DNA from 2 places in the Agrococcus sp. AC640b genome. Region 2 is predicted to be linked to the other one. Evidence: predicted binding sites of a transcription regulator. Region 2 holds the regulator's gene; the other holds the start of a gene.
What was found. The regulator HrcA, encoded in region 2, represses chaperone genes, less so after heat shock. The targets are predictions, from matches to a motif close to TTNGCACTCGNNNNNNNCGAGTGCNAA.
Positions count from the first base shown of each region.

Region 1 (10,303 bases), on a different contig from region 2:
CTGCGCGCCGTCCTTCGAGTACGAGTGCACGTCGGCCGCGTGCGGGCGGTTGACGGGCAGCTCGGCGTGGTTCGTGCCCACGCGGTACCGGTGCGCGTCGGCGTAGGAGAAGATGCGCGCCTGCAGCATCTTGTCGGGGCTCGCCGCGATGCCGGGCACGAAGTTCGACGGCGCGAACGTCGCCTGCTCGATCTCGGCGAAGTAGTTCTCGGGGTTGCGGTTCAGCTCCATGCGACCGACCTCGATGAGCGGGTAGTCGCCCTTCGGCCACACCTTCGTGAGGTCGAAGGGGTTGAAGCGGTACGACGCGGCGTCGTCGTACGGCATGACCTGCACGTACAGCGTCCACGACGGGAAGTCGCGACCGTCGATCGCCTCGTAGAGGTCGCGGATGTAGTAGTCGGCGTCGCTGCCCGCGAGCTGGTCGGCCACGTCCTGCGTCATGTGGTCGTTGCCCTGGTCGGTCTCGAAGTGGTACTTCACCCAGAAGCGCTCGCCCGCGGCGTTGATCCACTGGTAGGTGTGCGAGCCGAAGCCGTCCATGTTCCGCCACGATGCGGGCAGGCCGCGGTCGCCCATGAGCCACGTCACCTGGTGCGCCGACTCGGGCTGCAGGGTCCAGAAGTCCCACTGCATGTCGTGGTCGCGCAGGTTGGAGCCGGGGAGGCGCTTCTGCGAGCGGATGAAGTCGGGGAACTTGATGCCGTCCTTGATGAAGAAGACGGGCGTGTTGTTGCCGACGAGGTCGTAGTTGCCCTCGCTCGTGTAGAACTTCAGCGCGAAGCCGCGGGGGTCGCGCCACGTGTCGGGGCTGCCCTGCTCGCCTGCGACCGACGAGAAGCGTGCGAGCATCTCGGTCTCGACGCCCGGCTGGAACAGCGCGGCGCGCGTGTACTGCGACACGTCGTTCGTCGTGGTGAACGTGCCGAACGCACCGCCGCCCTTGGCGTGCACGACGCGCTCCGGCACCCGCTCGCGGTTGAACTGGGCGAGCTTCTCGACGAGGTAGTGGTCGGTGAGCGCGATGGCGCCGTCGGCGCCGACGGACTGGGAGTGCTGGTCGCTGGCGACCGGCGCTCCGGAGTTGGTGGTGGTCCGCTGGGTCATGATGTCCTCTGCTTCCTCGTACGGTCGTTCGGGTCGTGGATGTCGGGTCGGTCGAGCCGCTCGCCGTCGTACGGCGAGCGGGCGGCTGCGGTCAGCGCGCGGTGGCGGCGCACGGGCCGCACAGCCCCCAGAAGGTCACCTCGGCCTGCATGACGGCGAAGCCGTCGGGGGCCTGCGCATGCAGGCAGGGGGCGTCGCCCGTGACGCAGTCGACGTCCTCGACGCGACCGCACCGCGAGCACACGGCGTGGTGGTGGTTGTCGTCGACGCGGAGCTCGTAGCGAGCGGCGGAGCGTGCGGGCTCGAAGCGGCGCAGCACGCCGGCCTCGTGGAGGGCGCCGAGCACGTTGTGCACCGACTGCACCGAGATGCTCGGCTCCATGACCGCGACGGCTCGGTGGATGACGTCGGCGTCGGAGTGCGGCAGGGCGGCGAGCACGTCGAGCACGGCGAGGCGTCCGCGCGTCACGCGCAGCCCGCGCGTGCGCAGCATGCCCTCGTGCGCCATGCGCTGCGCGAGCGCGTCGTCGATGCGCTCGGCGGGTGCGTGGTCGACGATCTCCATGGCCCCATCCTGTCGCGTTATCGTGAACGATTCAAATCTTCGGCGCGTCGCGTCGAGCTCGACGCTCAGCGAACTCCAAGCCGCGCCTGTTGGCACTCTCAAGGTGAGAGTGCCAATCTGGACGCGCCTCCCGGGAGGTCCCGGGGGCGATCGCCAAGACACCTGGTCCGGCGCACTGGGCGACGGACCGTCGTTGAAGGAGGTGGTTGTCATGGCTCTGACCTTCGACCCGTTCCGCGAGATGGACCGCATGGCGGCACGACTGCTCACCAGCGGTGGCACGCAGCGCAGCGCGACGTGGATGCCGATGGATCTGTACCGCGCCGACGAGCACTACGTCGTGCACGTCGACCTGCCGGGCGTCGACCCGGGCTCGATCGACCTCGACGTCGACGCGACGACGCTCACGATCCAGGCAGAGCGCACGCTCGGCGGCGCCGACGGCGCGCACTGGCTCGCGCAGGAGCGCCCGGCCGGCCGCTTCACGAGGCAGCTGAGCCTCGGGTCGGACCTCGACCTCGACGCGATCCACGCGTCGTACGAGCACGGCGTGCTCACGCTCACGATCCCGGTCGCCGAGCGCTCGAGGCCACGCAAGATCGCCGTCGAGCACGCAGGCTCGGGCTCCGACCGTGCGATCGAGCCGAGTGCACACGCCGACGCGGATGCCCAGCAGCCGGCGGCGGTGACGCAGGATGCGTGAGCGCGAGCCGGTGACGTCGCTCGAGGACGACGAGCTCGAGCCCGCGTTCGGCCGCTGGCTGGGACCCATCAACGGCGGACGCTGACGACGCGCGGCGAGGGAATGACGCACCCGCCCTCGCCCGTTGCATGACGACGAGCAGGAGGAGGAGCGCATGCGCATCGACCTGACTGGCCGCACGGCGGTCGTGACCGGATCGAGCGGCGGGATCGGCTTGGCCATCGCGCGCGGGCTCGCGCAGGCGGGCGCTCGCGTCCTCGTCAACGGCCGGGGTGCCGCGTCGGTGGAGGAGGCTGCCGCTCGCGTCCGCGCCGAGGTGGAGGGCGCCGAGGTGCTCGGGGTCGCGGCAGACGTCGCGACGGCCGAGGGCGCCGAGGCGCTGCTCGCGGCGGCCGGGGACGTCGACGTGCTCGTCAACAACCTCGGCATCTTCGGCGCGACGCCCGCGCTCGAGATCGACGACGACGCGTGGCGGCGATTCCTCGAGGTCAACCTGCTGTCGGCGACGCGGCTCACGCGGCTCGTCCTGCCCGGCATGATCGAGCGCGGCTGGGGCCGCGTGCTCAGCATCGCGAGCGACTCGGCGTTCGCGATCCCCGCCGAGATGATCCACTACGGCGTCTCGAAGACGGCGCTCGTCGCCGCGTCGCGCGGCTTCGCGAAGGCGGCGGCAGGCACGGGCGTCACCGTCAACGCCGTCATCGCGGGCCCCACGCACACCGCAGGCGTCGAGGACTTCGTCGCCAAGCTGGTGCCCGGCGACGCGCCGTGGGACGAGCGGCAGCGCACGTTCATGCGCGAGCACCGGCCGCAGTCCCTCCTGCAGCGGCTCATCGAGCCGGAGGAGATCGCCAACATGGTCGTCTACCTCGCCTCGCCGCTCGCGTCGGCGACGACGGGAGGCGCGCTGCGCGTCGACGGCGGCTACGTCGACGCGATCGCACCGTAGGACACTGCGTCCGCGAGGCTGCGAGGCGTGCGCGAGACGCGTCGCCGTGGCCTGGAGCACGCGATCGGGAGGTGGGGAGTGCCGGAGGATCCGAGGCTGCGCGCCGCGCGCTACCGCATCGGCGTCGACGACGCCTCGGAGGCCGAGCCGGCACCGGTGCCGACCGCCGCGGATCGCGCCGCGTACGTCGAGACCGCGCTCCAGCAGGCCATGCGTCGGGGCGAGTTCGACGACCTGCCAGGCTCAGGCAAGCCGCTCACCGACCTGCTCGCGGCGTCGAACGATCCGAACTGGTGGATCCGCCGCAAGATCGAGCGCGAGCAGCTCACCGGGCTCGCACCGCCCGCGCTCTCGCTGCGCACCGAGGCAGCGCAGCTCGACGAGCGCCTCGACCGGCTCTACCGCGAGGAGGCCGTGCGCGAGGCGCTCGTCGACTTCAACCGACGCGTCGTCGAGGCCAGGCGACAGCTGCTGGGCGGGCCACCGGTGGTGACGCCGCTGCGCGACGTCGAGGCCGACGTCGCCGCGTGGCACGAGCGCCGGGCGCAGCGACGGCGGCTGGCCGCCGAGCTCGCAGCCGCACAGGAGCAGGAGCGTGCCGCGACGCCGTGGTGGCGTCGGCGGAGGACGCGCCGCGACCCGGCGGACGCCTAGCTCCACGCGATCGCGACGGACCCGCGGTCGTCAGCCCAGCAGGCCCGCCGCGAGCACCGCGAGCGGACACGCGAGCACCGTCGTGACGAGCACGATCGTGCGCACGACCGCGCCGACGCTCGTGTACGACGACGCGATCGCGTACATGTTCTGCGCCGACGGCAGGCATGCGATGACCACGAGCGCGAGCAGCTCGAGGCCTTCGAAGCCCAGCAGCAGCCCGAACCCGAGGGTCATCGCCGGCAGCACCACGAGCTTGCCCAGCAGCGGGATGAGCACGATCGCCGTCTGACGCCGCAGCGGCTCGAGCGGCCGTGCGCCGCGCAGCGACATGCCGAAGGCGAGCAGCAGCATGGGGATCGACGCCTCGGCGAGCAGGTCGGCAGGCATGAGCACGGCATCCGGGATCTCGGCGCCCGACAGCATGACGACGGCACCCAGGATCGCCGCGGGCACCACGGGCGTCGCGAACGGCCGCACCACGCGCCGCCACCACGGCTGCGCACCACCCTCGTGCGACGCGGCCGTCGCGATGCCCATCGTGAGCGGTGCCAGCACGAGCACCTGCAGCAGGATGCTCGGTGCGAGGAACGACGTCGTGCCGAGGATCGACGTCGCGAGCGGGATGCCGATGTTGCCGGAGTTCGTGAAGCCGGTCGACGTCGCGAGCACGGCGACGGCCGTCGTCGACCGACGCACGCGCGCCTGCGTGAGCAGCGCGCCCGCGGTGATGAGGATCGTCACGACGATCGGCACGACCATCGCGAGGGAGAACGTCGACAGCAGCACCGTCGGATCGGCGCGCGCGAGCACCGTGAACGTGAGGCCCGGCATCGCGACGAGCAGGGTGAGGCGGTTGAGGATGCGCTCGGCCTCCTGGCCGACGACCTCCCACCGGCGCACGAGGTAGCCGATGAGGATGACGACCGAGACGCCCGCGAACGCGAGCGCCGCATCAGCCATGTTCTCGAGGTCCACGCGTGGACGCCTCCGGTCCGTCCGCGGTCTCCGACGACCCCATCCTCCCACCGCGCATGGGAGCGCGAGCCGCTGTGCGCGGCCATCGAGGTGCGCCCATGCGCACGCTCTATGCTCAGGATCTGCTCGGTCGCGGAGGGAGGTCGGGGTGGACAGGGAACCCGTCGAGGGCCGCACGGCCGCGATGCGCGTCGACCCCACCTCCGGCCAGGCGACCGACACGGCGCAGCGCGTGCTCGACGCGGCCGCCGCGCTCATCGACAGGAGCGGCATCGATCGCCTGTCGACGACCGACGTCGCCGCGCGCGCCCGCGTCTCGGTCGGCACCGTCTACCGGTACTTCGAGGATCGCGACGCGCTCATCCGCACGCTCTACGAGCGCAACCTCGCGCGCGTGCGCGCCGCGCTCGTCGAGTCGGCAGCCACGTCGCGGGGCAGCCTCGAGGCCGACGTGCGCGCCCTCCTCGCCACCTACGTGCGCATGCATCGCTCCCTGCCCGCCTACCAGGCGGTGCGCACGTGGCAGTGGCTGCGGCCCGAGGCTCGCGCAGACCGCGCCGAGGCGGTGAGCGGTACGGCCCGCGAGCTCGCCGACGTGCTCGCGCCACGGCACGGCATGCAGCTGACGCCCGCGCGCCGCGACGCGATCGTCGAGGCCCTCCGGCGCGCGGACGCGCTCGTGCTCGCAGCCTTCCTCGACGACCCCGACATGGACGACGCGGCGACCGTCGCGGTGCTCGCCACCGCCGAGGAGACGCTTCGCGAGGCGCTCGTCGCCGCGATGGGCGACTGACGCGGGCACGGGGGCCCACGCATCCCGTTGCGCTCGCCCCGGCGACCGACCACGCTGTGCTGGCGGAGGGAGTGCACGATGCTCGAGAGCCTGCTGTGGGGAGGGGTCGCTGCGGCGTCGCTGCTCGTCGGCGCGCTGCTGGCGATGCTGCGCCGTTGGCCGAGCGCGCTGCTGGGCCTCGTGCTCGCGTTCGGTGCCGGCGCGCTCATCGCGAGCATCGCGTTCGAGCTCGCCGAGGAGGGCCTCAGGGTCGGCGGCGCCGTGCCCCTCGCGATCGGCCTCGCGCTCGGCGCCGCCGCGTTCTTCGGCGCCGACCGGCTCGTGGAGCGAGTCGGCGCTCGCAGCCGCGACGGCGCGGCAGGCGTGCCGCTCGCGGTGGGGGCGCTGCTCGACGGCGTGCCCGAGCAGGCGGTGCTCGGCATCGGCATCGCCTCGGGCGAGGGGGTGAGCGCAGCGCTCGTCGTGGCGATCGTGCTGTCGAACCTGCCCGAGTCGATCGGCTCGTCGGCGGCGATGCTGCGCGCGGGCTCGCCCAGGCGGCACGTGCTGACCCTCTGGGCAGGCGTCGCGCTCGCGTGCGCCGGCGCGACCGTCGCCGGCACGCTCCTCGCTGGCCTCGCGAGCCCTCAGGTGCAGGCGGGCATCGACGGCTTCGCCGCCGGGGCGCTGCTCGTGATGCTCGTCGACGCGATGATCCCCGAGGCCCGCAGGCAGGCGAAGGACTGGGCCGGCCTCGCGACCGTGCTGGGCTTCGCCCTCGCCGCCGGGCTGTCGCTGCTGGGGTCGTAGCGCCTACGGCACGAGCAGGATCTTGCCGCGCACGGCGTTGGCGACGTTGAGGCGCTGCGCCTCGGCGGCCTCCGACAGCGGCAGGACCTTCGCGATCTCGACGTCGAACGAGCCGGCGGCGATGCGACCGAGCACGACCTCGTACGCCTCGTGCCGCAGCTGCTTCGTGCGCTCCGACAGCGGCTCGGGCTTGCCGCCCATCCATCCCTGCACCCCGAGCGCCGCCGCGGCGTCGCTCCAGACGATCGTGCCGATGCGGTGCGGGTCGGCGACGAGCTGCGCAGACACCGCCATCGACTCCTCGGAGCCGACGCAGTCGTAGACGACGTCGACGCCGCCCGGCGCCGCCTCGCGCACCCGCTCCAGCAGGCCCGGCCCGTACGTCACGGGCGTCGCGCCCAGCTGACGCACGCGGTCGTGGTTCGCCGCGCTCGCCGTCGCGATCACCGTCGCACCCTGCAGCACCGCGAGCTGGATCGCGGCCTGGCCGACGGCGCCGGAGCCCGCGTGGATGAGCAGCGTCTCCCCTGCCCGCAGCTCGAGCTCGACGAGCCCCTGGTACGCCGTGGAGGCGGGGATGCCGATCGCGGCACCCTGCTCGAAGGTGACGGCGTCGGGCAGGCGGTGCAGCTGCTCGGGGGTCGCGACCGTGTGGGTGGCGTAGGCGCCGTTCGCGTGCTGCACGACGACGCGGTCGCCGACCGTCCACCCCTCGACGCCCGCACCGACCTCGACGACCTCGCCTGCGGCGTCGCCACCTGGCACGCGCGGCGTCGTGATCTCGCCGGACGGTCGAGCGCCCGAGCGCAGCTTCGAGTCGAGCGGGTTCACGCCGGCGGCGTGCACGTGCACGACCACCTGCCCCGTGTCGGCGTCGGGCTGCGGCACGTCGACGAGGTGCAGCACCTCGGGGTCGCCGAACTCGGTGTGCTGGATCTGCTGCGCCATCGCGTCGCTCCTCGTCTCGTCCTTCGGCTCCAGTGTCGCCCGGAAGCGGTCGCCCGGTCACGGGGCGTTCGCCAGGAGCCGAGCGGCGGAGCCCGCACGCGGTGACGCTGGGTGGACCGTCGTGCGTCATGCGCACCTCGTGGCCCGCTCAGCGTCACCTGGTGCGGCGTGTCCGCCACCTCGGCTCGACCGGACCGCATCCGCACGCCTACGCTGGCCCGGTCCGCAGCCGATGAGGAGCCTCGTGCCGCAGCATCCGTTCGCTCAGGTCGACGTGTTCTCGTCGACGCCGTTCCTCGGCAACCCCGTCGCCGTCGTGCTCGACGCCGACAGGATCGACGACGCCGAGATGCACCGCATCGCCAGGTGGACGAACCTGTCGGAGACGACGTTCGTGCTGCCGCCGACGCGCGAGGGCGCCGACTACCTGCTGCGCATCTTCACTCCGGGCGGCGAGCTGCCGTTCGCCGGTCATCCGACGCTCGGCTCGGCGGCTGCGTGGCTGCACGCCGGTGGCATGCCGCAGTCCGAGGACCGCATCGTGCAGGAGTGCGCCGCCGGGCTCGTGCGCGTGCGCCAGTCGGGCGGGCTGCTGTCGTTCCAGGCGCCGCCCACGGTGCGCTCCGGCCCGATCGACGAGGACGAGGTCGATGCGATCGCCGCCGCCTTCGGCATCGAGCGCTCGAGCATCCTCGACCATCAGTGGATCGACAACGGCCCAGGCTGGTGCATCGTACGGCTCGGCACCGCCGACGAGGTGCTCGCGCTCGAGCCCGACCTCGCCCGCATCCCCGATGCGATGGTCGGCGCCATCGGCGCGTACCCGCCGGGATCGCCGCACGCGTTCGAGCTGCGTGCCTTCGCGCCCGGCATCGGCGTGGCCGAGGATCCCGTGACCGGCTCGATGAACGCGAGCGCCGCGCAGTGGCTCACGGCCACCGGCATCGCCACGGCGCCGTTCACGGTGTCGCAGGGCGCGCGCCTGGGGCGTGCGGGCGAGATCTCGATCTCGGCCGACGCCGACGGCGGCGTCTGGGTGGGCGGTGCGTGCACGGTGGCGATCACGGGCACGATCGACGTCTGAGGTCGGGAGGCGAGCGGGACCGGGGTCAGACCGGCCGGCGCTGCGCGAGGGCCTGCGCCACGGGCACGACCGCCGCCGCGCTCCACGCCTGCGGGCGGCACGAGGCCGGGTATGCGACGGGCGCAGGCAGGTCGTCGCCCGAGAGCAGCTCGGGCACTCGCCATCCGAACGCCTCGGCGGCGTCGAGCAGCCGCGCGGCGAGGTCGGCGGCCTCGGCGTGCAGGTCCGCGCGCAGCATCCCCTCGATCACGACGCCCGTGTCGTGCGGCCACACCGATCCGCAGTGGTACGCGAGCGGCCAGAAGCCGCCCTCGTCGGTCGCCATCGTGCGCAGCCCCCACCGGGAGGCGAAGGCGGGTGCCACGAGCTGCGCGGCGAGCGCTGCCTCCTCGGCGGACGTCAGGATGCCCGTGCCCAAGCACTGGCCCATGTTCGACGTGCGCGAGTCCACCGGCCGCCCCTCGCCGTCGAGCGCGATCGCGAGGAACCGTACGCCGTCGCGCTCCACCCAGAACCGGTCGCGGAAGCGCACGGCGAGGTCGGCGGCCCACACGCGCCACGCATCCCCTGCCCCGAGCCCGTCGAGCGCGTCGAGCAGGTCGGCGCCGCCGATCGCGGCCTCGTACGCCTGCGCCTGCACCTCCGCGAGCGCGATGGGGCCTTCGGCGATCGAGCCGTCGTGGAAGCGGATCGAGTCGCCCGAGTCCTTCCACCCCTGGTTCGCAAGACCCGTGCCGAGCTCGTCGCGGTAGTGCAGGAAGCCCGTGCCCGCCGGGTCGCCGAAGTCGCGCATCCACGCCAGCGCACCCTCGAGCGTGCCGCGCAGCTCGCGCACGTCGTCGAGCGTCACGGCGCCCGCGTCGAGCGCGCGGCGCAGCAGGACGACCCACAGCGGGGTCGCGTCGACGGTGCCGTAGTAGATCGGCGGCAGCACGATGCCCTCGCCCGGCATCGTGAAGACGCCGTCGCGGATCTCGTGCAGGATCTTGCCGGGCTGCTCGGCGGCGGCGGCATCCACCACCCGACCCTGCAGGCGCGCGAGCGTGCGCAGCGTGCCGAGCGCGAGCCCGCGATCGACGGGCAGCAGCAGACGGGCGGCGATGAGCGTGTCGCGGCCGAAGAGCGTGAGGAACCACGGGGCGCCCGCGGCGAGGAACGGCTCGCCCGGATGCTCGGGGCGCGTCATCGCGAGCGCGTCGAGGTCGGCCAGGGCGGCCGTCGCCCACCGATCGAGCCGTGGGTCGCCGGTGGCGGGCACGCGACCGAGCACGGCGTCGCCGTCGAACGGCGCGACGACCTGCGCGGGATCCGACACGCGCAGGCGCAACGCCACCTCGGCCGCCCCGCCAGCAGGCACGTGCACCGGCCACGACAGCGACACGATGCGGCCGAGCACGGCCACCTCCGCGCCGGAGGCCTCGAGCTCGACCGTGCGCGACCCCCACGTCGACGTGACGAGCCCTGGCCGCTGACCGATCGTGGGCGGCTCGGTGCCGAGCACGCCCGACTTCACCGACTGCAGGTCGTTCGCGTCGAGCCGCACGACGAACGTCACGGTCGTGTCGACGGCGTGGCCCAGGGCGTTCGCGATCGCGACGTGCTCGTCGACCGACCCTGCGCCGACGACGCGGCGACGCTCGACGCGCACGCGCGGATCAGGCGTGGGGCCGTCGTCGATGCCGCGCGCGACGGAGAGGAACACGGCCTCGGACGCGGTCGACGATGCGCCGATC
Region 1 is NZ_CEEDMM010000020.1:72,536-82,838, reverse strand. It holds gene ACZ6H8_RS09040 (catalase) at 1-1,107, opposite strand, end outside; gene ACZ6H8_RS09035 (Fur family transcriptional regulator) at 1,199-1,615, opposite strand; gene ACZ6H8_RS09030 (Hsp20/alpha crystallin family protein) at 1,884-2,375, shown strand; gene ACZ6H8_RS09025 (SDR family NAD(P)-dependent oxidoreductase) at 2,530-3,324, shown strand; gene ACZ6H8_RS09020 (DnaJ family domain-containing protein) at 3,403-3,978, shown strand; gene ACZ6H8_RS09015 (AEC family transporter) at 4,009-4,956, opposite strand; gene ACZ6H8_RS09010 (TetR/AcrR family transcriptional regulator) at 5,105-5,749, shown strand; gene ACZ6H8_RS09005 (ZIP family metal transporter) at 5,828-6,538, shown strand; gene ACZ6H8_RS09000 (NADP-dependent oxidoreductase) at 6,542-7,486, opposite strand; gene ACZ6H8_RS08995 (PhzF family phenazine biosynthesis protein) at 7,719-8,570, shown strand; gene ACZ6H8_RS08990 (glycogen debranching N-terminal domain-containing protein) at 8,596-10,303, opposite strand, start outside.
Region 1: a site for HrcA is predicted at 1,762-1,788, ahead of ACZ6H8_RS09030 (Hsp20/alpha crystallin family protein). Genes of this name have one in related genera too.

Region 2 (10,303 bases):
CATCTGCTCGGGCGTCGTGTTCTGCGCCTCGTCGAGCACCACGAACGCGTCGTTGAGGGTTCGACCGCGCATGTACGCCAGCGGCGCGACCTCCACGACGCCCGTCGCGAGCAGCTTCGGCACGAGCTCGGGATCCATCATCTCGTTGAGCGCGTCGTACAGCGGTCGCAGGTACGGGTCGATCTTGTCGGTGAGCGTGCCCGGCAGGAAGCCGAGCCGCTCGCCCGCCTCGACGGCGGGGCGGGTGAGGATGATGCGCTGCACCTCGCGGCGCTGCAGCGCCTGCACGGCCTTCGCCATCGCCAGGTACGTCTTGCCGGTGCCGGCTGGGCCGATGCCGAACACGATCGTGTGCTCGCCGATCGCGTCGACGTAGGCGCGCTGCCCCTCCGTCTTCGCACGGATGCTCTTGCGCCCGGTCGACAGGATCGCGTCGCCTGCGACGTCGGCGAGGGTCACGGGCGAGTCCTCGCGGATGAGCCGTGCCCCCTCGCCCACCTCGGACTGCCCGAGGTCGGCGCCGTTCGCGACGAGGTCGGCGAGCTCGCGCACGAGTCGCTCGGCCTGCTCGACCTGCTCGGGGTCGCCGTCGAGCGTGACCTCGTTGCCGCGCACGACGACCGTCACCTCCGGGTACTCGCGCTCCAGGCGCGTCAGGAGGCGATCCTGCGGTCCGAGCAGCCGCACCATCTGGATGCCGTCGACGTGGATCTCGGCATGTGCGTCAGGCAAGGGACTCCTCGGTGAGGTCGGCGCCCGCGAGCACGTGCGCGTGGACGTGGAAGACGGTCTGGCCCGCCTGCTCGCCCGTGTTGAACACGAGCCGGAAGTCGCCATCCGCACGCTCGAGCGCGATCGCTCGCGCCGCACGCACCATGGCGGCGAGCAGGTCGGGGTCGCCTGCTGCGAGCTCGACGACGTCGCGGTAGCGGGCCGTCTTCGGCACGACGAGCACGTGCATCTCGGCCTTGGGCGCGATGTCGGTGAACGCGATGATCTCGTCGTCCTCGAGGACGATCTCCGCGGGGATCTCGCGGGCGACGATGCGCTCGAAGATGGTCTGCTCTGCCATGGCTCCAGCGTACTCGCGGGTCACCAGCGCCAGCGCGCGGCGAGCGCCGCGATCGCAGCCGGGCCCGCGGTGGAGGTGCGCACGACGTGGGGGCCCATGCGCACGCGCTCGCCTCCCAGGCGCTCGAGCTCGTCAGGGGCGATGCCACCCTCCGGCCCGACGACGAGCAGCATGTCGCGGCCGTCGGGCTCGAGCGTGGCGAGGGTCGCCTCGCCCGTGGGGTCGAGCACGACGAGCCGCCAGGTCGACGCGAGCGCGGCGAGCGCGCGCGTGTCGACGACGTCGAGCACGTCGGGCACGTGCGCGCGCAGCGACTGCTTGCCCGCCTCGCGCACGATCGTGCGCCACCGGGCGAGGGCCTTCGCCGACCGGTCGCCCTTCCACGCGACGATCGATCGCGACGCCTGCCACGGCACGATCGCGTCGACGCCGAGCTCGGTCGCCGCCTGGATGGCGAGCTCGGCACGGTCGCCCTTCGCGAGCGCCTGCGCGAGCCCGATGCGCGGCGTCGGGGCGGGCTCGTGGCGCATCGAGCGCACGACGAGCACGACCTCGGGGCGCACCTCGACGAAGTCGGCGTGGCACAGCGTGCCGTGCCCGTCGGCAACGAGCACGCGCTCGCCGACGCGCGCGCGGCTGACGGTCGCGGCGTGCCGCGCATCCTCCGCACCCAGCACCACGCGATCGCCCACCTCGACGTCGAGCTCGTCGACGTAGTAGCAGTGCGCCATCAGAAGCGGAGGAACCGATCACGGAGCTTCGAGAAGAGCCCCTGCTGGAACTGCGCCATGCGCGGCTCCGGCGGCTTCGTGCGGTGGCGCAGCTGCTCGAGCAGCTCGATCGACTTCCTGTCGAGCCGCGAGGGCGTCACGACCTGCACGCCCAGCTTGAGGTCGCCGCGGCCAGAGCCGCGCAGCCTGCCGACGCCACGGCCGGCGACCGTGAGCACGTCGGCGCTCTGCACGCCGGGCTCCACCGTCACCGTCACGGGACCGTCGATCGACTCGACGGTCGCCTCGGCGCCGAGCGCGGCATCGATCATCGACACCTCGAGGGTGCCGAGCAGGTCGTCGCCATCGCGGCTGAAGACGTCGTGGTGCTGCACGTGCACCTCGAGGAACAGCGTGCCGGGGTCGCCACCGGCCTCACCGACCTCGCCCTGACCGGGCAGCTGGATGCGCAGGCCCGTGTCGACGCCGGCGGGCACGTCGACGGGGATGGTGCGCTCGGCGCGCACGCGTCCGTGGCCGGCGCACGTGGGGCACGGGATGGGGATGACGGTGCCGTGGCCCTGGCAGGACCCGCACGGCTGGCTCGTGACCATGTTGCCGAGCAGCGAGCGCACCTGACGCTGCACGTGCCCGGAGCCCTGGCAGATGTCGCAGGTCTCCTCCCGCGTGCCCGGCGCCGTGCACCGGCCGCCGCACGTCTCGCACAGCACCGCCGTCTGCACGCGCAGGTCGCGGTGCACGCCGAAGACGACGTCGTGCAGGTCGAGGTCGAGCCGCAGCAGCGAGTCCTGGCCGGGTCGCCTGCGCGGCCTCGGCCCCTGCTGCCTGCCCGTGCCGCCGAAGAACTGCTCGAAGATGTCGCCCAGCCCGAAGCCGGCCGCCTGCGGGCCGCGGTCGTAGTCGGCACGCGACTGCGCATCCGAGAGCACGTCGTACGCGTGCGTGACCTCCTTGAACCGGTCGGCGGCGTCCGCCGACGGGTTCACGTCGGGATGCAGCTGTCGTGCGAGCTTGCGGTATGCACGCTTGATGTCGTCCTGGCTGGCCTCGCGGGGCACGCCCAGGACCTCGTAGTGATCGCTCATCGCTCCTCGTCGTCGAGCAGCCGGGTGAGGTACCGCGCGACGGCGCGGACGGCTGCCATGTTCGATGCGTAGTCCATGCGGGTGGGGCCGAGCACCCCGACTCGACCGGCCTCGTGACCGCCGGCGCCGTACGCGCCCGTCACGATCGACGTCTGCTCGAGGCCGTCGGCCATCTCGCGGCCGATGCGGGTGGCGACGGCCGTCGCCTCCGCATCCATCTCGCCGAAGAGGCGCAGCAGGGTGACCTGCTCCTCGATCGCCTCGAGCACGAGCGTCACCGAGCCCGACAGGTCGTGGCCGCCGCGCACGAGGTGCGAGGCGCCGGCGATGACGAGGCGGTCGCCCGCGGTGGGCGCGAGCACCTCGCCGAGCACGGCGACGAGCCGCGCCGTCGCGGCCTGCACCCCCGGCGCTGCGTCGTCGACGACGGCGACGAGCGCATCCTCGGCATCGGTGGTGGGCTTGCCTGCGACGGCGAGGTCGAGGGCGCGGCCGATGGCCTGGGCCGCCTCCGCGCCGATCTGCTGCCCCGCGTCGACCATGCGCTGCTCGACGCGACCCGTGTCGAGGATGACGACGAGCAGCAGCCGCCACTCGGCGAGCTGCACGACCTCGACGCGACGCACGCGTGCCTTCGCGACCGACGGGTACTGCGCGAGGGCCACCTGGTTCGTCAGCTGCGACAGCAGCCGCACCGTGCGCGCCATGACGTCGTCGAGGTCGTCGGCCTCGTCGAGGAACCGGGTGATCGCGACGCGCTGCGCCGCCGACAGCGGCTGCATGCCCTGCAGGCGGTCGACGAAGACGCGGTAGCCCTTGTCGGTGGGGATGCGGCCGGAGGAGGTGTGGGGCGCGACGATGAGCTCCGCCTCCTCCAGCAGCACCATGTCGTTGCGGATCGTCGCAGCGCTCACCCCGAAGGAGTGGCGCTCGACGATGGAGCGGGAGCCGACGGGCTCGCTCGAGGCGACGTAGTCGCGCACGATCGCCCGCAGCACCTCGAGGCCGCGATCCGTGACCATCGTCCCCCCTCGTCTGGCACTCGTCGTTCGTGACTGCCAATCGTACCGCGACGATGGGTGCGTTCTCAGCCTGCTGCGAGCAAGATGGATGCAGCCGCACCCGGCACCCGAGATCGAGAGGCCTCCCATGTCCGACTCCAACGGCCCCGCCGCGACGCCCGACGAGCCGCAGGCGCCCAGCTTCGGCGCACCCGAGCAGGGCGACGCACCGCAGGCGGCTCCCGCCCCGGGCGCGCCCGCCCAGCCCTTCTCGAGCCCCGCGCCCGTGCCGCCCGCCGCGCCGGCGCATGGCGCACCCGGCCAGCACCAGCCGCCGCAGGCGCCTCCGTACGGCGCACCGCAGGGCGCACCGGGCCAGCAGCAGCCGCAGTTCGGCGCGCCCGGCCAGCACCAGCCGCCGCAGGCGCCTCCGTACGGCGCACCGCAGCCCGGCCAGCCCGGGCCCGGCCAGTACGGTGCTCCGCAGTACGGCGCTCCCGGTCAGCCGCAGTACGCCGCGGGTGCCCCCATGACGCCGCAGGACGAGAAGCAGTGGGCGATGTTCGGCCACCTCGGCGGCATCGCATGGGTCCTCTACCTCGGTTGGCTCGGCCCGCTCATCGTCTTCCTCGTCTACAAGGACCGCAGCGCGTTCGTGAAGCAGGAGGCGAAGGAGGCGCTGAACTTCCAGCTCTTCATGACGATCCTCACCGTGGGACTCCTCGTGGTCGGCACGATCACGAGCTTCATCCTCATCGGATTCCTGTTCCTGTTCCTGGCCGTGGTGCCGCCGATCCTCGGCATCATCTTCGCGATCATCGGCGGCGTGCGCGTCAACGGCGGCGGCTCGTACCGCTACCCGTTCAACTGGCGCATCATCAAGTAGCCGTCACCGATCGACGCGACGGGCACCCCGAGGCGGGGTGCCCGTCGTCATGTCGAGGCGGTGAGCCGACGCACGACGGCGTCGGCGAGCAGGCGACCGGCGAGCGTCGGCACGACGCGGCCGCGCATCGCCGACGGGCCGTCGACGAGACCCTCGGCGATGAGGCCGGCGACCGCCGTGCGCCCGGCGTCGTCGAGCACGTCGACGGGCAGTCCGTCGCGGATGCGGGTCTCGAGCAGCACGCGCTCGACGCGGCGCGTGTCGGCATCGAGCTCCTCGCGTGCGAGCGCTGGCGACTCCCCCGTGGCGAGCCGCTGGGCGTACGCCGCGGGGTGCTTCACGTTCCACCAGCGCACGCCGCCGACGTGGCTGTGGGCGCCCGGGCCCACGCCCCACCAGTCCTCGCCGTGCCAGTACGACAGGTTGTGGCGCGACACGGCTCCGCCGCGCGCCCAGTTCGACACCTCGTACCACTCGTAGCCTGCTGCGCCGAGCGTCGCATCCGCGGCCTCGTACATCGCGGCGTGCAGGTCGTCGTCGACCGGCGCGACCTCGCCGCGACGGATCTGGCGCGCGAGCGCCGTGCCCGCCTCGACGATGAGCGCGTACGCCGAGAGGTGGTCGACGTCGTACGACAGCGCGGCGTCGAGCGAGCGCTGCCAGTCCTGCAGCGACTCGCCGGGCGTGCCGTAGATGAGGTCGACGCTCGCGTCGAGCCCGGCATCCCGCGCCCACGCCACGACCTGCGGCACGCGCTCGGGGTCGTGCGTGCGGTCGAGGGTGCGCAGCACGTGCGGCACGACCGACTGCATGCCGATGCTCACGCGCGTGAAGCCGGCGTCGGCGAGGGTGCGCAGGTCGGCGGCGTCGACGGAGTCGGGATTCGCCTCCGTCGTCACCTCGGCATCGTCGGCGAGGCCCCACGTCTCGCGCACCGTGTCGAGCATGCGGGCGAGGTCGCCTGGCGGCAGCAACGTGGGCGTGCCGCCGCCGACGAACACGGTCGACACGGGCCGACGCACCGCGGCGTCGTGGGTGGCGAGCTCGTCGAGCACACGGCCGGCGAGGGCGATCTCGGCGATCGCCTGGTCGGCGTAGTCCGCCTGCCTCGCGCCGCGCAGCTCGGTGGCCGTGTAGGTGTTGAAGTCGCAGTAGCCGCAGCGCACGCGGCAGAACGGCACGTGCAGGTACACGCCGAAGGCGCGCTCGCCAGCGCCGGATGCCGCGGATGCCGGCAGCAGGCCGTCGGTGGGCGCGGCGTCGCCGTCTGGCAGCGCGCCCATCAGCGTCCGCCCTGCGCTGCCGACGTCACGTGACGCGGATGCGACGCAGCGCGTCGAGGTAGCGCTGGTGGTAGCGCCGCTGGATGCGCAGCGTGATCGGTCCACCGAGCCGAGCCCACCACGCTGCCGGACGCGAGAGCACGCGGAGGTGAAAGTACACCGACTCGTCGTCGGCGAGCTCGACGAGCATGCGCTCCTCGCCGGCCTCCGGGTGCCCCTCGAGGGTGCCGAAGATCACGGCGTGCGTCGTCTCCTCGTCCTCGACGGCGATGACGCGGATGGGCGCGTGGATCTGCAGCGGGCCGACGCGGATGCGCTGCATCGCCGAGTCGCCCGGCTGCAGGAATGGCTCGCCGTCGGCTGCGAAGACCTGCTGCGCCTCCGTCGACGCCGCGCGTGCGGGGTCCTTGCCCTCGAACCCGACCGGCCGGTACGTCGAGCGGTCCGCGGTGGGGTGCACGTCGACCTCGACGCCGCTGAGCCGCTGCACGCGCCACGTGCGCAGCGCGGCGACGGCGGCGTCGTAGCGGGCACGGCCGTGGCCGATGCGGGCCCGCCGCGACACGAGCTCGAAGCCCTTGGGAGGGAATCGGTCGAAGTCGAAGTGGGCGGTGGCACCGATGATGCCGTAGTTCGCCGGGCGATCCGCCAGATCCCGCACTCCGCTGCTCCCACCTCGTCGACGGCACGTCCTGGTGGAGTGCCCCAGCGAGGATAGCGCGCATGCGCCGCTGCAGCACCAGCGGGTCCCGGCGCACCAGGAGCGCGCACGCCGGTCGCGTCCAGCACCGTCGTGCATCCTCGGAGCATGCGCCGTCTCCTCGTCCTCGTCGCCGCGCCCTGCGCGCTGCTGCTCGCAGGCTGCACCCTCGCGAGCCCAGCACCGTCGCCGTCGCCGTCGGCCGCGCCGTCGGCCGACGCGTGCGCGTCGAGCCCCGGGCCCGAGCTCGACCTCCCGACGGCGGTGCTGACGCCCGCCGACCTGTGCGCCGACGACGGCGACGCGTGGCAGTGGGGCGCGCTGCTGGGGTGGAACTGGCACGCCTCGAGCGCCCTGCGCAGCGACGACGCGGCGTGCGCGGCCGCGGCCCTGACGACCGAGAGCGTGCGGCAGGAGCTCGACGGGCGCTTCCGAGGGCTCGCGCCCAGCAGCGCAGGGCTCGTCGGCGAGCGCATCTCGGTCGCGGTGCTCGAGCAGCCCGCGCTCGCCGAGACGACGCTCGCGGCCCTCGAGTCGCTGCGGGATGCGTGCGCAGGCACGACGACCCAGCTCCCGCAGGGGCAGGAGGAGCGCATGGAGGCCCTCGAGGTCGGCGCGTGGCACGGCATCGCCCACCGCGAGCCCCTGCCGACCGACCCGATCGAGATCGAGACGTACTGGACCGAGCTCGACGGCGTCGTCGCCATCGTGCAGCTCGACGCCGCGCTCGGCCTGCAGGTGCGCGAGCGCATCCTCGAGCTGCAGCGCGACCGGCTCGAGACCCCAGCAGACGCGGTCGAGGCACCCGCCGACTGCGCTGCGAGCGCCGACGACGCGGGATTGGGCGCCTCCGACGTCGAGGTGACGGCCGCCGACCTGTGCGCGATCGACGAGCAGCCGTGGCTGCTTGGCATCGACCGGTTCCAGCTGCTCGACGCCGCCCCCTCCGACGCCGACGCGTGCGCAGCGTTCGACTGGGGCCCCGGCATCGCGCTCGACGGCATCCAGGCGGCGTCGGTGCGCGTCGCGGGCACCGACGGGTTCGACGCCGAGGCGATCGTCTTCACCACCGACGACCCCGCTGCCGCATCCGAGACCGCCGCGGGGCTCGAGCGCTACGCGGCCGCGTGCACGGGAGCGTCGACGGGCGACGGCCTCGTCGTCGATCGCATGCTCCCCCACGACGACGCGGACTGGTCGTCGATCGCGCTCGAGCGGACGCCGGCGGAGCCCGGCATGCTCGACCCGGCCGACGTCGTGCTGCGGTGGACCGTCGCCGACGGCGTCCTGGCGGTCGTCGAGACCGGCGAGGGCATGGCGGCAGGCGACGTCGAGCTGCTGCTCGACACGCAGCTCGACCGGCTGCGGTGAGCTACGACTCCTTGCGCTCGCCCGTCGAGAGCGCGGCGATGAACGCCTCCTGAGGGACCTCCACGCGACCGACCATCTTCATGCGCTTCTTGCCCTCCTTCTGCTTCTCGAGCAGCTTGCGCTTGCGGGTGATGTCGCCGCCGTAGCACTTCGCGAGCACGTCCTTGCGGATGGCCCGGATCGTCTCGCGCGCGATGATGCGCGCACCGATCGCAGCCTGGATGGGCACCTCGAACTGCTGACGCGGGATGAGCTCGCGCAGCTTGCCAGCCATGAGGGTGCCGTACGCGTACGCCTTCTCGCGGTGCACGATCGCGCTGAACGCGTCGACCTGCTCGCCCTGCAGCAGGATGTCGACCTTCACGAGATCGGCCTCCTGCGTGCCGTCGACCTCGTAGTCGAGCGACGCGTAGCCCTGCGTGCGCGACTTCAGCTGGTCGAAGAAGTCGAACACGATCTCGCCCAGCGGCAGCCGGTAGCGCAGCTCGACGCGGTCCTCCGAGAGGTACTCCATGCCCTGCAGCGTGCCGCGGCGCGTCTGGCACAGGTCCATGATCGTGCCGACGTAGTCCTTCGGCGCGAGCACCGTCGCGTTGACCATCGGCTCGATGACGCCGTCGATCTTGCCCTCAGGGAACTCCGACGGGTTCGTGACCGTGACGCTCTTGCGGTCCTCCGTGCGCACCTCGTAGAACACGCTCGGCGCCGTCGCGATGAGGTCGAGCCCGAACTCGCGCTGCAGCCGCTCGGAGATGATCTCGAGGTGCAGCAGGCCGAGGAAGCCGACGCGGAAGCCGAAGCCGAGCGCGACCGACGTCTCGGGCTCGTAGACGAGCGCCGCATCCGACAGCTTGAGCTTGTCGAGCGCCTCGCGCAGGTCGGGGTAGTCGCCGCCGTCGATCGGGTACAGGCCCGAGAAGACCATGGGCTTCGGGTCGGCGTAGCCCTGCAGCGCCTCGGTCGCACCGTGCCTGGCGCTCGTGACCGTGTCGCCCACCTTCGACTGGCGCACGTCCTTCACGCCCGTGATGAGGTAGCCGACCTCGCCGACCGACAGGCCCTTCGACGCGAGGGGCTCTGGGCTCGAGACGCCGATCTCGAGCAGCTCGTGCGTGGAGCCGGTCGACATCATCGTCACCTTCTCGCGCGGCTTCAGCGAGCCGTCGACCATGCGCACGTAGGTGACGACGCCGCGGTACGAGTCGTAGACGGAGTCGAAGATCATCGCGCGAGCGGGAGCGTCGACCTCGCCGCTGGGCGCAGGCACCGTGCGCACCACGCGGTCGAGCAGCGCCTCGACGCCCTCGCCCGTCTTGCCAGACACGCGCAGCACGTCGGAGGGGTCGCCGCCGATGAGGCCCGCGATCTCGGCCGCGTACTTCTCAGGGTCGGCAGCCGGCAGGTCGATCTTGTTGAGGACGGGGATGATCTCGAGGTCGTTCGCCATCGCCAGATACAGGTTCGCGAGCGTCTGCGCCTCGATGCCCTGCGCGGCGTCGACGAGCAGGATCGCGCCCTCGCATGCGGCGAGCGACCGCGACACCTCGTACGTGAAGTCGACGTGGCCAGGCGTGTCGATCATGTTGAGCGCGAACGTCTCGCCGTCGAGATCCCACGGCATGCGCACGGCCTGCGACTTGATCGTGATGCCGCGCTCGCGCTCGATGTCCATGCGGTCGAGGTACTGCGCACGCATGGCACGCGAGTCGACGACGCCCGTTAGCTGCAGCATGCGGTCGGCGAGCGTCGACTTGCCGTGGTCGATGTGCGCGATGATGCAGAAGTTGCGAATGCGCTCGGGTGCGGTCGAGGCGGGCTCGAGAGCGAGGGACGAGCGGGGCACGGTGCTCCTGGGGATCACGGGTCGATGCGGACCCTCCATCCTCTCACGCGCGTCGCGGCCGCCGCGTTCGAGGGCGCACGGTCGGCGCTCACGGCGACACCGCTGCGGTGCGCGTCGTCCGCATCGCGCGACGCGCCCCGCGTGCGTTGGCGCGGCCGTCGCCCGCCTGGTAAAGTCCTCTGTTGGCTTCCATGCGTCGCGCCCTCTTCCGCGATCGCGTGTCCGGGGCCACGAGCGAGGCGGGTCCCACACCCTCCTTGCCGCCAGCCCCACAGGCAATCACGACCGAAGGAATCACCATGGCGAACATCAAGTCGCAGATCAAGCGCAT
Region 2 is NZ_CEEDMM010000029.1:256,000-266,302, forward strand. It holds gene ACZ6H8_RS12875 (PhoH family protein) at 1-690, opposite strand, end outside; gene ACZ6H8_RS12880 (histidine triad nucleotide-binding protein) at 725-1,072, opposite strand; gene ACZ6H8_RS12885 (16S rRNA (uracil(1498)-N(3))-methyltransferase) at 1,093-1,803, opposite strand; gene ACZ6H8_RS12890 (DnaJ C-terminal domain-containing protein) at 1,803-2,888, opposite strand; gene hrcA (heat-inducible transcriptional repressor HrcA) at 2,885-3,910, opposite strand; gene ACZ6H8_RS12900 (DUF4870 domain-containing protein) at 4,038-4,775, shown strand; gene hemW (radical SAM family heme chaperone HemW) at 4,823-6,061, opposite strand; gene ACZ6H8_RS12910 (DUF1990 family protein) at 6,084-6,719, opposite strand; gene ACZ6H8_RS12915 (hypothetical protein) at 6,867-8,129, shown strand; gene lepA (translation elongation factor 4) at 8,131-9,972, opposite strand; gene rpsT (30S ribosomal protein S20) at 10,272-10,303, shown strand, end outside.